DNA from 4 places in the Neobacillus pocheonensis genome. Region 1 is predicted to be linked to each of the others. Evidence: riboswitches for the same ligand, from Rfam matches in the RefSeq annotation. Region 1 holds a riboswitch; each other region holds the start of a gene.
What was found. A riboswitch is a leader RNA that binds a small molecule or an ion and turns the genes downstream of it on or off. The one in region 1 is predicted to bind S-adenosylmethionine.

Region 1 (3,810 bases):
CTGCTGAAAAAGCAATTCCCGAATAAAAGGCAACATTTGTTTTTCCATGCAGGTCACTAACAAATAAAGACAAAATCGGCTGAATGCTAAAATGGGCAATCTGAACGAGAGCAGAGATTAAAAGGACGGTTAATAAAACAGGGTTGCGGGTAATATGCTTTAACACCTCTTTACTCGAATAACTTGTTATTGATCCCTTTTTCACTTCGACCCGAAATTCTTTTGTGGCAATAACTAGCAGAGCAGAAATGAAAATAGAAATTGAGGTCCACTTAAATGTGGTGGCATAGCCCAGTGAATCTGCTAATATTCCTCCTAGCATCGGTCCCAATAAAGAACCGGTAATACTGCCAGTTTGCAATGTTCCAAGGACACGGCCGGCAATCTGTTTCGGTGTTTGAGTTGAAATAAATGCCTGGGACATCGGAATGAAGCCAGAAAAGAATCCCATGAAAAAGCGTAGCAGCAATAATTGCCAGACAGAATGGACAAAGCCGATAAGGAAAATGGAGAATGCCATTCCAAGGCCAGATATGATGAGGATTTTTTTTCGCCCATATCGATCTCCAATTTTGCCCCAAATAGGCGAAAATAGAAAAGCTGATACGAACGTTATTCCAAACGTGATCCCAGACCAATGTTGTACGTATTTCTCTGAAAAATCTCCAAACGACTCAATGTACAGTGAAATAAATGGCATGACCATCGTCATACTTCCGGCAACAAAAAAGTTAGCAAACCACATAATCATTAAATTACGTTTTGCACGATCCTGCTGATTCACGGTACATAACACTTCTTTCTTAAAAATATTTCGGTTCTCTAAATATAATAATACCGAAGTTAATCAATAATTCAAATATTAAACATATTTTTAAAAAGTTATTTATTAAAAATATTCATAATACTATTGACAACTTGTTAATGGGAGTTTAAATTAAATTTAATACTTTAAATCAATTAAATTATTTTACGTTCTCTTATCAAGAGTGGCAGAGGGACTGGCCCGATGACGCCCAGCAACCGTTCCAAAAGGAATTGGTGCTAAATCCTGCAAAACAAGTTTTTGTTTTGAGAGATAAGAGAGGAGTAGTCCATTTATTGTGATGAAACCTCTCTTTTCTGGAGAGGTTTTTTATTTTTTAAATAAAATCAGACTTTTCCAATAGGAGTAACGAGAATTACGTAAAAAGAAAAGGGGAGTTATCATCATGAAGAGAAATTTGTTAAAAAGCACACTTGTTTCAGCACTAGCGGCTACACTTCTTCTTACAGGATGTGCATCAAGTGGAGAAACAAAGCAAGCAAGCGGTAATAAAAATGTATCGCTTGAAGGGGTGCCTGAACGATTTGCCAAAGGTGATCCGGTTAAAATCAAGGTCATACGTAAAATTGGCGGTGACGACCATACTGCTCAATTCTTAGCTGGTGCGAAAGAAGAAGGACAAGCATTAGGTTTTCAGGTGGATGTGTTCACTGCAAATGGTGACACGGCAAAGTTCCATGATGCGATCAATCAAGCTTTAGATCAGGATTATGACGGATTTGTTATTTCCCATGGTGATGACGACGCTACCATTAATGATGTGAAGAAAATTGTTGAAAAAGGAAAAAGTGTAGTTGCTTTTGACTCCAATCCCAAGCTTGCTGAAGTAGAAGGGGTAACGCTGACTTCACAGGATGATGAAGCATTAGCAACATTAGCACTTGATCAGCTTGTAAAAGAGACAAAAGGAAAAGCTAAGATTGCCTACCTTTGGGTGGACGGCTTCCCGCCAATGGTGAGAAGAAATAAAGTTTATCAGGACGTACTTGCGAAAAACCCTGGTATTAAAGAGGTCGAACGCTTCGGTGTAGCGTCTGCCGACACAAGTGTGCAAACACAAAATGCTGTTGCGGCGATGTTAAATAAGTATCCTAAAGGAAAATTAGATGCGATTTTTGCGACTTGGGATGCGTTTGCCATTGGTGCTGCCCGCGCTCTGAAGGAAGCGGGACGTGAAGAAGTAAAAATTTATGGAATTGATGTTTCCAATGCCGATCTTCAAGAAGTTCAAAGAAAAGGCAGTGCTTGGAAGTATACGGCTGCAGTTGATCCTAAGCTTATTGGCGCAGTCGATATGAGATTACTAGCGAAAAAACTAGCGGGGGAAGAAACGCCAAAAACCTACGACCTAGAAGCATCACTCGTGTCACAGAAAAACGTTCAGGACTCTAACGAAGCAGTTAATATGGTAAATCTCGCAAAAATCATACCAGGCTGGGGTCAATCTACTGCGTTTGAAGAAGATTGGATGAAAACATTAAAGAAGCACTACAAGAAATAATCGCTGGGCACTCTCTTTTTCGTCAGATGAAGGGAGTGTCTGCATGATGGGAGGTGCCATTTTTGACGACTACAACTTTAGAAATGAAAAACATCTCAATAGAGTTTCCTGGTGTAAAGGCCCTGAATCAGGTCGATTTTTCAATCGAAACAGGCGTCATTCATGCTTTGATAGGAGCAAACGGTGCGGGGAAATCCACATTAATGAAGGTTCTTTCCGGTGCTTATGATCACTATACCGGTGAAATTGGTCTGGACGGACAAAGCTTAAAAATCCGCACACCGAAAAATGCTCAGGACGCCGGCATACAAATCGTTTACCAGGAAGTAGATACAGCCCTGATTCCGTACCTATCTGTCGCTGAAAATATTATGCTGCTTGATTCGGTTCATAACATGGGGAAAAAGCAGTGGATAAAGTGGAAGGAAATTCATGATCGAGCTAGTAAAATACTTGCTGATTTAAATATTAATCTTTCTTCGAAAAAACTAGTAAGTGAATTAACGCTGGCAGAAAAACAAATGGTTTTAATTGCTAGAGCGATTTCCAAGCAGTGTAGGTTTCTTATTTTGGATGAACCGACGGCACCGTTGAGCCATACTGAAACAACGGAACTATTTCGTATCGTTAGAGATTTAAAAAAGCAAAATGTAGGAATTATATTTATCTCACATCGACTGCCGGAGATTTTTGAAATCTGTGATGTGATAACGGTGATGCGTAATGGTGAAATAGTGGTAAAAGAGAAGAGTGTAGAAACGACACCGAATAAAGTGGTCGAGCAAATGCTAGGTCAAAAGCTAGAGGAACAATTTCCTGAAAAAAGTTCGACTTTTGGCAACAATGTTCTTGAAGTAAAAGGACTTAACGACGGTGAAAAAATTAATGATTTACATATCCATGTGAAAGCTGGAGAAATTGTCGGAATTGCTGGGCTTGTCGGTGCTGGGAAAACAGAATTATGTAAGGCCCTTTTTGGTTCCTCGAAACGAACTGGGGGAGAAATTTTTCTAAAAGGAAAGAATGTTAGGTTAAGGAGCCCTTACGATGCAGTTAAAAATGGTCTTGCATTAGTTCCTGAAGAACGGCGAAAAGAAGGAATTCTCGTTTTAGAATCCGTTGAGGCCAATTTGACAGCAGCAAATTTAGGAAGGTTTTCAAAAGCTTTAAGTTTTTTGGATCGGCAAAAGGAAAAAGCCACTGCCAAGCAAATGATTAGCTCACTTGGAATTAAGACACCAACGGAGGAAACAAAGGTTCAAAATTTGTCTGGAGGAAATCAGCAGAAGGTGGCCATTGGGAAATGGCTGGTTGCAGAAGCTGATGTTTACATTTTTGATGAGCCAACTAAAGGAGTAGATGTTGGTGCGAAGAGGGATATCTTCAATTTAATCTCGGGATTAGCTAAGCAAGGTAAAGGAGTAATTTATGCTTCCTCAGAATTATCCGAAATTATGGGGATAACTAATCGAGTCTATGTTTT
Region 2 (3,810 bases), on a different contig from region 1:
TAAAAAAGTAGAATGGCAAAAAAACACTACAACTATTACATATCAACTCGTTTCATTGAATTCCACGAACTAAGCGGGCAGGTTTTTACCTGCTTTTTTCTTTTTTTGAATTCGTAAAAAAGCCCTCATCAATTTGATAAGGGCTTTTCATATTAAGCGATGGGACCGCCTTTTGCTTCGATTTCAACGGCAACATTGGTAAATTTCTTAAAGTTCTCACGGAATTTACCGGCAAGCTCTTTTGCCTTTACTTCGTAATCATATGGATCAGCCCACGTTTTGTTCGGTTGAAGGACTTCATCAGGCACACCAGCAATATGAAGTGGAATGTTCAGACCAAAGATTTCATCTTTAACAGTTTCCACATGATTTAATTCACCCTCAAGGGCAGCCTGAACCATTGCACGAGTATAAGAAAGCTTCATACGGTTTCCGACGCCGTATTCTCCGCCTGTCCAGCCTGTATTTACTAAAAAGACATTCGCATTATGCTCAAGAATCTTTTCCCCAAGCATTTCCGCATAACGAGTTGCTGGGAGCGGTAAGAACGGCGCACCAAAGCAAGTAGAGAAGGTTGCTTGTGGTGAAGTGATTCCACGCTCAGTACCGGCAAGCTTGGATGTATACCCACTTAAGAAATGATACATTGCTTGTTCTTTTGTTAATTTTGAAATTGGAGGTAATACCCCAAAAGCATCTGCTGTTAAAAATACAATCGTATTTGGATGACCCGCAATGCTAGGCAGGATAATATTATCAATCGCCTGGATTGGATATGCTGCGCGTGTATTTTCAGTTAAAGTCCCATCATCATAATCCGGGATTCTTGATTCTTGATTGACTGTGACATTCTCTAACACAGTACCGAAACGGATGGCATCGAAAATTTGCGGTTCCTTTTCACGACTTAGGTTAATACATTTCGCATAACAACCGCCCTCAATATTAAAGACACCGTTTGAAGACCAGCCATGCTCATCATCGCCAATTAACTTACGATTAGGGTCAGCAGAAAGGGTTGTTTTTCCAGTTCCAGACAAACCAAAGAATAAAGCCACATCCCCTTCAAGTCCAACATTCGCTGAACAGTGCATTGAAAAAATATTGTTTTCAGGAAGTAGATAATTCATTACGGAAAAGATAGACTTTTTCATTTCACCGGCGTATTCTGTCCCACCGATTAAAACGATTCGTCGTTCAAATGAAATAATAATAAAAGTCTCAGAGCTTGTGCCATCTACTGCAGGATCTGCCTTGAAATTAGGGGCAGAAATAACGGTAAAGCCGGCTTCGTGTCCAAGCAGTTCTTCTTCCGTTGGACGAATGAACAGCTGGTGGGCAAATAAATTATGCCAAGCAAACTCATTTACCACTTGAATTGGCAGCTGAGATTTCTTATCAGCTCCAGCAAAGCCTTTGAATACAAAAAGCTCATTTTGTTTCTTTAAGTAATCTAATACCTTATAATATAGATTGGTAAATGCTTCTTCGGAAATTGATTGGTTGGAATTCCAATCGATTTTATCTTTCGTAGAACTTTCGACAACGATAAATTTATCCTGGGGAGACCGGCCTGTATACTTACCAGTTGAAACACGAACGGCACCAGTAGAAGTTAAAGTTCCTTCATTACGGCTTAGAATTTTTTCAACTAGCTGTGGAACAGATAATTGCGCTTGAACATTATTTTCTTTTAGTAATTCTTTTAATTCATTTGGAATATGAACAGAATTCATTTCATGTACCATCCTTTTAAATTAATTTTATAATGGCAATTTTTATATCGATTAGTATAACACATTTAAAACATTAGTCTATACTAATTGATGAAATAAAGTTGTATTTTATACATTATTCATGAAATGAGTAAAAAGCAATGCTAAAATGGATAAAAATTCCAAATATAACCATAATTTATTCTTTAATGATAGCGTAAGTTTTGAAAAAATTCATTGACATTGTTCGACAGTGTAGGGTATGATTTACCCTTGAACGGATACTCTCTTATCCCGAGCTGGTGGAGGGACAGGCCCTATGAAACCCAGCAACCTGCAAACGAAGAAGTAGATTGACCTTTTTCGGGCAAAGGTGCTAAACCTGAGGCAAGGCTTGACCTTGAACGATAAGAGTGAAAGGCACGCAAACATTTTGCATTCAACCTTTCCTCATGAGATGGAAGGTTTTTTTATATGCAAAAATATTTTCGTGTTACATTATCGCTTTTTCTTTATTCCATCGTGAGAATTTTTAGCCGGGTTTATTATTAAAACTATTGTTTTTTAATAAAATACCCGTGTTTATTTCATACTACTAAGGGAATGAGTTCCGTATCAACCCGAGGTTAAACGGCAAGGTATACATAGCCCCACACAGATAACCTCACTTTATTTCATTAATATAGGAGGAATTCAGATGTCAACAAAACGTCGTTTGTTCACTTCTGAATCAGTAACTGAAGGTCATCCTGATAAGATCTGTGACCAAATTTCTGATTCTATTTTAGATGCTATTTTAGCGAAGGATGCTAATGCGCGTGTTGCGGCTGAAACATCAGTAACAACAGGCTTAGTTCTAGTTGCAGGGGAAATCACAACTTCTACTTATGTAGATATTCCAAAAATTGTTCGTGAAACAGTTCGAGAAATTGGTTACACACGTGCAAAATACGGCTTTGATGCTGAAACTTGTGCGGTTTTAACTTCAATCGATGAACAGTCTCCTGATATCGCGATGGGGGTTGACCAAGCGCTTGAAGCTCGTGAAGGTTTAATGTCCGATGAGCAAATCGAAGCAATTGGTGCAGGAGACCAAGGTTTAATGTTTGGCTTTGCATGTAATGAAACAAAAGAGCTTATGCCTCTTCCAATTTCACTTGCACATAAGCTGGCACGCCGCTTAACAGAAGTTCGTAAAGAGGAACTTCTTCCTTACCTTCGTCCAGATGGTAAAACACAAGTAACAGTGGAATATGATGAGAACGATAAGCCAGTTCGCATTGATACGATTGTAATTTCTACTCAGCATCATCCTGAAGTTGCATTAGAGCAAATTCAACGCAACTTAAAAGAGTATGTTATCAATCCAGTAGTTCCACAAGAACTAATCGATGAAAACACGAAATACTTTATTAACCCAACAGGCCGTTTCGTAATCGGCGGACCACAAGGGGATGCCGGCTTAACAGGCCGCAAAATCATTGTTGATACTTACGGTGGTTATGCACGTCATGGCGGCGGTGCTTTCTCTGGTAAGGATCCAACAAAGGTTGACCGTTCTGCCGCTTATGCAGCACGTTATGTAGCAAAAAATATCGTTGCAGCAGGGCTTGCTGATAAGGTTGAAGTACAGCTTGCCTATGCAATCGGTGTGGCAAGACCAGTATCAATCTCTGTTGACACTTTTGGAACAGGGAAAGTAAGCGAAGACGTTTTGGTGGATCTAGTAAGTGCAAACTTTGACCTTCGCCCAGCTGGAATTATAAACATGTTAGAGCTTCGCCGACCAATCTATAAGCAAACAGCTGCTTATGGACACTTTGGCCGCACAGATGTTGATCTTCCATGGGAGCGCACTGATAAGGCTGAATCATTACGTGAGCAAGCAAATATCTAATTTCAAACGGGAGTTACATTTTACATGTAGCTCCTTTTTTCTTGTTTTTTTGCAATACCTCGTTATCCGGAATAAAATGTTTAAGTAGGCCGAAAGACGTGAAAAATGGTTATACTCGAATTTTCCTCTAGTTCACAGTGCGATTTTTAAAAAATAATGTTAGTATTAGAGAGTATGTTTTTTTTAGAACATCCTTGT
Region 3 (3,810 bases), on a different contig from region 1:
ATAAGAGACCCACTCAACAGCGGGGTGATTTAACAAATATTCCACTACTTGATTAGTATTGGCCACATGCTCTTTCATGCGAACATGGAGAGTCTCAAGACCAAGCGTAAACAAGAAGGCATTTTGCGGACTTAAAGCTGGACCAAGATCACGTAATAATTGCACACGGGCTTTAATGATATAAGCAATGGCACCTAATGCCTCGGCATAAACAAGGTCATGATAGCTTGCATCTGGAGTAATGAAGCCAGGAAACTTTGGCGAATTCCAGTCAAACTTACCGCCATCCACAATGATTCCCCCTGTGGTTGTACCATTGCCTAAGAGCCATTTAGTTGCAGAATGGACAACAATATCTGCCCCATGCTCTATCGGTCGGCACAGGTAAGGTGTAGCAAAAGTATTATCAATAATTAACGGGACTCCGGCTTCATGTGCAATTTCCGCTACTTTTTCAATATCAAGTACGCGCAAGCTTGGATTACCAATCGTTTCAGCGAAGACGGCTTTTGTTTTTTCAGAAATAGCCGTGCGGAGGTTTTCTGGATTATCGGTATCCACAAATTTCACTTTAATTCCGTATTTAGGGAGAGTAACGGCAAATAAATTATAGGTTCCGCCATAGAGATTAGATGCTGCGACAATTTCATCGCCTGCTTCAGCAATATTCAAAATGGCGAGTGTAATGGCAGCCATCCCGCTTGCGACTGCTAGGGCGCCAACACCGCCTTCTAATAAAGCTACTCTTTCTTCAAAAACCGTGGTTGTCGGATTGTGAATACGTGTATATATGTATCCCGGTTCTGCTAAGCTAAACAAGTTGGCTGCATGTTCTGTGCTTTTAAATTGATAGGCATTGTTTTGATAAATCGGAACTGCACGTGCACCTGTCACTGGATCTGGAGCTAAACCGCCATGAACACTTAATGTTTCAAACCGATATTTTTTTTGATTTTCAGCCATTAGTCCCACTCCCTTTTAAAATAAATAACCCCCGCTTCAGTAAGAAGAGGGGGTCTCTCTTCTTATCTTCCAGAGCTTGGTCCGCTCTGCTGGATTTAGCACCGTGTTGTTGTCAAACCGGTTGCCGGGCATCATTGGGCCAGTCCCTCCGCCACTCTTGATAAGATTGATTTTTTAATTGGTAGAATATTCTATTTACATATTACCTGATCGTTAATTCCGAGTCAATACGTATGATTAAATTATTTTTGCAAAATCTTCCTGCGCCTTCGTAAGGTAAAATAGGGATTCAAGCAATAATGTGATTCTTAATGGAGTTGTTATGGTTAGTTGGAGGGTTCGTAATCTTTGCTTACCCTCGAGTAGTTGTGTCATGGCATGTAAATCGCCGCTTATTTCATATTTTGCGGGTTCATTTTGCAGGGTAAAAATGACTCCTTTTTTTATTACTAACTGGATGGATTGTTGGCTTGATACAAGGTTTACCCGTATATCTGCATCTTCAATCAATGGAAGGATATGCTCTTGTTGGCTTACTTTTTCCAGAAACTTATTGAAGGCCTCTATCATTTTCACCACTCCGGTCCAATGCTATTTCCTATACTATTCTTTCAGAAAGAGCTGTAATCCTTTTATTATTGCTCGACAGTTATTGCAGGGATTTCCTGAGAAATATGTCGAAAAACGTTCATACTTTGATAATTTCAATGTGTCCTTATCTAACGGTAAACTGGTTTGTAATGATTGTGGATACGAGGAAGGGCTTGACTCTGCGATTTTGCGAAGCGTGGAGGAAATTAAGCTGCTATTTCCAGATAAGAAAATTACTACTAATGTTGTACAGGAGTGGTGTGGGGTGGATTCAATGAAAACTATTCGGAGGGTTTTAAAGCGAAACTATTATGTTGTTGGAAAGAAAGAATATAGTTTTCTCGATTTAAAATGATACATCTACTCTGAACTTTTACGGTAACCGTTGGCTTTGCTTTTTCATTGTCACGGGCACTCTGAACCTCTCACAGTGACCGGTGGCTCTGCTTTTCTACGGTCACGGGCACTCTGAACCCCTCACAGTGACCGGCGGCTCTATTTTTTCTCTGGCACGGGCACTCTGATCCTTTCACAGTGACCGGCGGCTCTATTTTTTCTCTGGCACGGGCACTCTGAACCTCTCACAGTGACCGGCGGCTCTGTTTTTTCTCTGGTACGGGCACTCTGATCCTTTCACAGTGACCGGCGGCTCTATTTTTTCTCTGGCACCGGCACTCTGAACCTCTCAGAATAACAGGCACGACTTTTTTTAACCAGGAACGCCCACTATCACCCGTGACTCAAAAAAACAGATGCCTCAACCAGCATCTGTTTTTTAGCTTATATACTCTTTAATTTTATCTAACAAATACGGCACAGAGTGGAACGCATAAAGCGTTTCTCTCACCACCCCATTTTGCACGATAAGCAAACAAGGCACACTTTCAACCGCGAAGTCCAAAGCCAAATCTGGATAAAAATTTAAGTTCATTTTTCCACTTTTAATTTCAACTAATTCTTCAATTACTAGCAGCATTTTTGATGCAAGCTGGCAGGTTCCGCATAAAGGGGTATAAAAATATACCAACCCGGTTGCCTCCGATTCGAGGAAGGCAGTTAAATCACTTCTATTCCATTCATTCATTTTCAATTAGCTCATTTCTAAATACTCGGTATGAACGTCAATATTCGCCCCTAACAGTACAGTCGCTAGGTGATGTACTGGCGCGGTGGCTACTTCACGATACATCCGATCAATATATAAATGTTCCGCCTGAGGAAATTCCCGTTTAAATTGTTTGCGCAATTTCTCGCCGGCTTCGTCGGCATCCACCAGGATATAGACATCCTTGTCTTCAAGAAATTCAATCAATTCATCCAATTTTGTGATACTGATGGTTCCATTTGTACAAATGATTTCAACTGGTTCCTTTACGATACTCTTTACTTTATTTTTATCCGATTTTCCTTCGACAATAAGAACTTTGTCAACATACGAATCATTCATTATCCATCACCTATAAGAGAAGTTGTTTTATGTTAACATATTCCAAATTCCGTATAACGTGTGCCTGCTTCTAAGTACGTCAACTATATCATTATTGCCATCTTAAAAATAGGAATTAGCTCATGTCTGTATTTCGCTTGTCTTCACATTTTATTATAGCCTGCCCAAAATTAGTAGTAGAAAAAGTGGAAATTTATACTTATTCAATAGAAAAAGCACCCACATTGAGGTGCCTTTTGCAAAAAATTAGTCTTCTTTAATCATTTCATCGTATTGTTCAGCAGTCATCAGCTTGTCTAACTCACTGCTGTCGGATAGTTCAATTGTAATCATCCATGCTTTTTCATATGGTGATTCATTAACAAACTCAGGGCTGTCGCTTAAATCTTCGTTCACTTCAACGACCTTACCACTAACAGGAGCATAAAGCTCAGAAACAGTTTTAACAGATTCAACGCTGCCGAATGGCTCATCAGCGGTTACTACATCGCCAACTTCAGGAAGTTCAACGAAAACAATATCGCCTAACTCATGTTGTGCAAAGTCAGTGATCCCTACACGCACTTTTTCTCCTTCAACTTTTACCCATTCATGTTCTTCAGAATAACGTAATTCTTTTGGTGTACTCATTAGTTAAATCCCTCCAATAAATTTTCTCTTAAATCTATCATCGAAATAAATCGATTACCAGTTTCGCATGATGGCAACGTTACTTCAGCCACATTTTTTCAAACTCTTCATCTTTAAAGCCCACTGTAACATGCTCACCGTTAGATAAGATAGGACGTTTGATTAACATGCCGTCGGAT
Region 4 (3,810 bases), on a different contig from region 1:
ACACCCTGATTATGATTTAGCTAAAAAGTACTTGCCAAAAGGTGCGGGATCTATGGTTATTTTCGGTATTAAGGGTGGAAAAGAAGCAGGGGCGAAACTGATTGATGCTCTTTCATTATGGGCGCATGTTGCTAATGTTGGGGATGCAAAGAGTTTAATCATTCATCCGGCTAGTACCACACATCAGCAGCTGGATGCGGAAGGACTCAAAGCAGCTGGTGTATCAGAGGACTTAATCCGTTTATCGATTGGAATTGAAAATGTTCAGGATCTAATTGAGGATTTAGAATCAGCGATTGAGGCGTCAACTGGGTTAACGTCGATAAAGGCCAATGTATAAAATTTCCTAAATTATTTTTTCAGAAATTTCATTGACACTCCTTTTTATCCGTGTTACGATAGCTTTTGTGAAATAATTACTTAATCGATTTAAAGTGTTAATTGAATATAGGATGCTTGATGCTCTTATCAAGAGAGGTGGAGGGATGTGCCCGATGAAGCCCGGCAACCGTCAATTTATTGAAATGGTGCCAATTCACACAAAGCGATTGCTTTGGGAGATGGGAGAAAGGATTATATTAATGATGCCTTTCTGCCTGCGCAGGAAGGCTTTTTATTTTCCTGAAATAGGAATCATTCCAATGGAACAATCAAACCCTATATTCAAGTAGTAGGTTGCAATTTCAGAATTTTAAGTAAACAGGATAAAAAGTAGGTGAAACCATTCAATGATTTCGATAAAAAATGTCCGAAAAATCTTTCCTTCGAAACAGGGGCAGCTAAAAGCAGTTGATGATGTCAACCTAGAAATTAAAGAGGGAGAAATTTTCGGAGTGATTGGATATAGCGGCGCAGGGAAAAGTACCTTAATCCGGATGCTCAATGGACTTGAACTTCCAACGGATGGTACGGTTACGGTGGCAGGTCGCGAAATTTCAAAAATCAAGGGAAGCGAGTTAAGGAAGGCGCGCCAGGAAATCAGCATGATTTTCCAGCATTTCAATCTCCTATGGTCAAGAACCGTTAGCGATAATATTGCCTTTCCATTAGAAATCGCCGGAGTCCCAGCCTCTCAAAGGCAAAAAAGAGTTAACGAGCTAATTAAGTTGGTTGGTCTTGAAGGCAGAGAAAATGCTTATCCTTCTCAACTTAGCGGTGGGCAAAAACAAAGGGTCGGTATTGCCAGAGCACTTGCCAATAACCCTAAGGTATTACTTTGTGATGAGGCTACCTCAGCGCTCGATCCTCAAACAACGGATTCAATCCTAGACTTATTAGTCGATATCAATAAACGGCTTGGATTAACAATCGTTCTAATCACGCATGAAATGCATGTCATCCGAAAGATCTGCCACCGGGTAGCTGTCATGGAAAGCGGGAAAGTCGTGGAGATTGGACCAGTATTGGATGTATTTAAAAATCCAGAACAGGCCATTACCAAACGCTTTGTACAACAGGTAACAGAACCGGAGGAAACAAAGGAAACTGTTGATCATTTGCTTGAACGATACCATACCGGACAAATCGTCCAGTTAACTTTTGTTGGCGAATCAGCAGAGCAGCCAGTGATTACAAATTTAATTCGTCATAACAACGTGACGGTTAATATTTTGCAGGGGAAAATTTCGCAAACGCAAAGCGGTTCATATGGAACCCTCTTTATTCATCTTGATGGGGATGACCATGAAGTCGACAAAGCCGTAGACTTTATCCGGTCGCAGCAGGTTGGAGTGGAGGTGGTTGTAAATGATTAAAGAATATTTTCCAAATGTTGATTGGCTAATTTTGTGGCAGGAAACAAAAAATACCCTTTATATGTCGGGGATTTCAGTCCTAGCAACCTTTATTTTAGGGACCCTGCTCGGATTAATATTATTTCTTACTTCAAAGGGAAACCTATGGGAAAATAAACCGATTAACGTGGTATTCAGTGCGATCGTTAATATTTTCCGCTCCATACCGTTTATCATCTTAATCGTGTTATTAATTCCGTTAACAACGATATTGGTTGGATCGATGATTGGCGTTAATGCCGCCTTGCCTTCACTAATTATTGGGGCTGCCCCGTTTTATGCGCGGATGGTGGAAATTGGCCTTAGAGAGATTGATAAAGGGGTTATTGAAGCAGCCCGTTCAATGGGAGCAACAACTGGCACCATCATTTGGAAGGTACTACTTCCAGAATCAATGCCGGCACTCATTTCAGGGATTACGGTTACAGCGATTGCCCTTGTCAGTTACACGGCGATGGCGGGTGCGATTGGGGCAGGCGGCTTGGGAAGTCTCGCTTACAACTATGGGTACCAGCGAAACCAAAATGATGTCACCTTTATGGCTACAGTCGTCATTCTACTTATTGTGTTTGTGATTCAATTTATTGGTGATTTCATCACTTCAAAATTAGATAAAAGATAAAAAGGAGAGGTTAAAATGAAGAAATGGTTAACAGTACTTTTAGCATTAACACTTGCACTTGCTTTAGCGGCTTGCGGTAAATCTGAAGAGAAGTCCGAAAGCACAACTGAAAAGGGCAGCAAAACAACAACATTAGTTGTCGGGGCATCAACTGTTCCACACGCAGAAATTCTTGAAAAGGCAGCACCACTTTTAAAAGAAAAAGGTATTAATTTAAAAGTAACCACATTCACAGACTATGTTTTACCAAACAAAGCTCTTGCTTCAAAAGAACTTGATGCTAACTACTTCCAGCACATCCCTTACTTAGAGTCTCAAAATAAAGAGTTTGGATATGGTTTTGTCAATGCTGGCGGTATCCATATTGAGCCAATTGGTATTTATTCTAAGAAATACAAAAAACTAAGCGATCTTCCTGAAGGTGCACACCTAATTATGAGCAACTCTGTCGCTGACCATGGCCGTCTTCTTTCATTACTTGAAAAAGAAGGACTAATCAAGCTAAAAGACGGAATTGATAAAACAAAAGCTGAATTAAAAGATGTTGTTGAAAATCCTAAGAAATTAAAGTTTGATGCTAACTATGAAGCGAAATTATTACCACAAATCTATAACAATGGCGAAGGCGATGCTGTTCTAATCAACTCCAACTATGCGATTGATGCTGGTCTAAACCCAGTTAAAGATTCCATCGCAATCGAAGATAAAGAATCACCATACGTAAACGTAATCGCGGTTCGTAAGGGCGATGAAAACAAACCTGCAATCAAGGCTCTAGTTGAGGTACTTCATTCAAAAGAAATCCAAGACTTCATTCTTGAAAAATACAAAGGTGCCGTTGTACCGGTTTCTGAATAATAAAAGATGAGAAAGCAGGCGTCCAGCCTGCTTTTTCATATAAATAGGAAGAAAGTAAGAATACATGAATCAACCTAAATGGGTAAAAATACAAGAGACTTTAAACTTGAATCCCCTTGGCAAATGGTAAAAAAATAAGGTATTATTTTAACCGAGTGTGTTTTACATAATAGGTTATTTGTCAGAATTATCGTAAAATTCCTTTTTGTATTCTCATTTAGGACTTGCTTAATGAAAATAGCTGCTTGGTTTTTACTGTTTTAGAGTTGCTAATACATTTCATTTGTTATAAGATTGGAATGAGAATAAAATGAGAATTGAGTTACAGATCACACGTGATCTACATTGATACAAATTAATCTTTTCGGAGGTATAAATATGGCTGGATCAACGTTAACTATCAAGGATTTACACGTAGAAATTGATGGGAAAGAAATCTTAAAAGGTGTAAACCTTGAAATAAAGGGTGGAGAAATTCACGCAATCATGGGTCCTAACGGAACTGGTAAATCGACTTTATCTTCTGCTATCATGGGT

Region 2: another riboswitch for S-adenosylmethionine. It lies ahead of metK (methionine adenosyltransferase); the one in region 1 lies ahead of ABES02_RS12625 (sugar ABC transporter substrate-binding protein).
Region 3: another riboswitch for S-adenosylmethionine. It lies ahead of ABES02_RS11380 (O-acetylhomoserine aminocarboxypropyltransferase/cysteine synthase family protein); the one in region 1 lies ahead of ABES02_RS12625 (sugar ABC transporter substrate-binding protein).
Region 4: another riboswitch for S-adenosylmethionine. It lies ahead of ABES02_RS11385 (methionine ABC transporter ATP-binding protein); the one in region 1 lies ahead of ABES02_RS12625 (sugar ABC transporter substrate-binding protein).

What each region holds. Positions count from the first base shown of each region.
Region 1 covers NZ_JBCNAD010000021.1:50,262-54,071, forward strand. The annotation lists gene ABES02_RS12620 (MFS transporter) at 1-751, opposite strand, end outside; SAM riboswitch class I at 978-1,085, shown strand; gene ABES02_RS12625 (sugar ABC transporter substrate-binding protein) at 1,212-2,327, shown strand; gene ABES02_RS12630 (sugar ABC transporter ATP-binding protein) at 2,411-3,810, shown strand, end outside.
Region 2 covers NZ_JBCNAD010000006.1:68,943-72,752, reverse strand. The annotation lists gene ABES02_RS02570 (DUF2584 domain-containing protein) at 1-73, shown strand, start outside; gene pckA (phosphoenolpyruvate carboxykinase (ATP)) at 153-1,736, opposite strand; SAM riboswitch class I at 2,002-2,129, shown strand; gene metK (methionine adenosyltransferase) at 2,413-3,612, shown strand.
Region 3 covers NZ_JBCNAD010000020.1:257,237-261,046, reverse strand. The annotation lists gene ABES02_RS11380 (O-acetylhomoserine aminocarboxypropyltransferase/cysteine synthase family protein) at 1-963, opposite strand, end outside; SAM riboswitch class I at 1,023-1,130, opposite strand; gene ABES02_RS11375 (hypothetical protein) at 1,201-1,533, opposite strand; gene ABES02_RS11370 (thioredoxin family protein) at 2,330-2,638, opposite strand; gene ABES02_RS11365 (toprim domain-containing protein) at 2,645-3,001, opposite strand; gene gcvH (glycine cleavage system protein GcvH) at 3,248-3,631, opposite strand; gene ABES02_RS11355 (arsenate reductase family protein) at 3,711-3,810, opposite strand, start outside.
Region 4 covers NZ_JBCNAD010000020.1:261,061-264,870, forward strand. The annotation lists gene ABES02_RS11380 (O-acetylhomoserine aminocarboxypropyltransferase/cysteine synthase family protein) at 1-340, shown strand, start outside; SAM riboswitch class I at 463-567, shown strand; gene ABES02_RS11385 (methionine ABC transporter ATP-binding protein) at 729-1,754, shown strand; gene ABES02_RS11390 (methionine ABC transporter permease) at 1,747-2,415, shown strand; gene ABES02_RS11395 (MetQ/NlpA family ABC transporter substrate-binding protein) at 2,431-3,273, shown strand; gene sufC (Fe-S cluster assembly ATPase SufC) at 3,652-3,810, shown strand, end outside.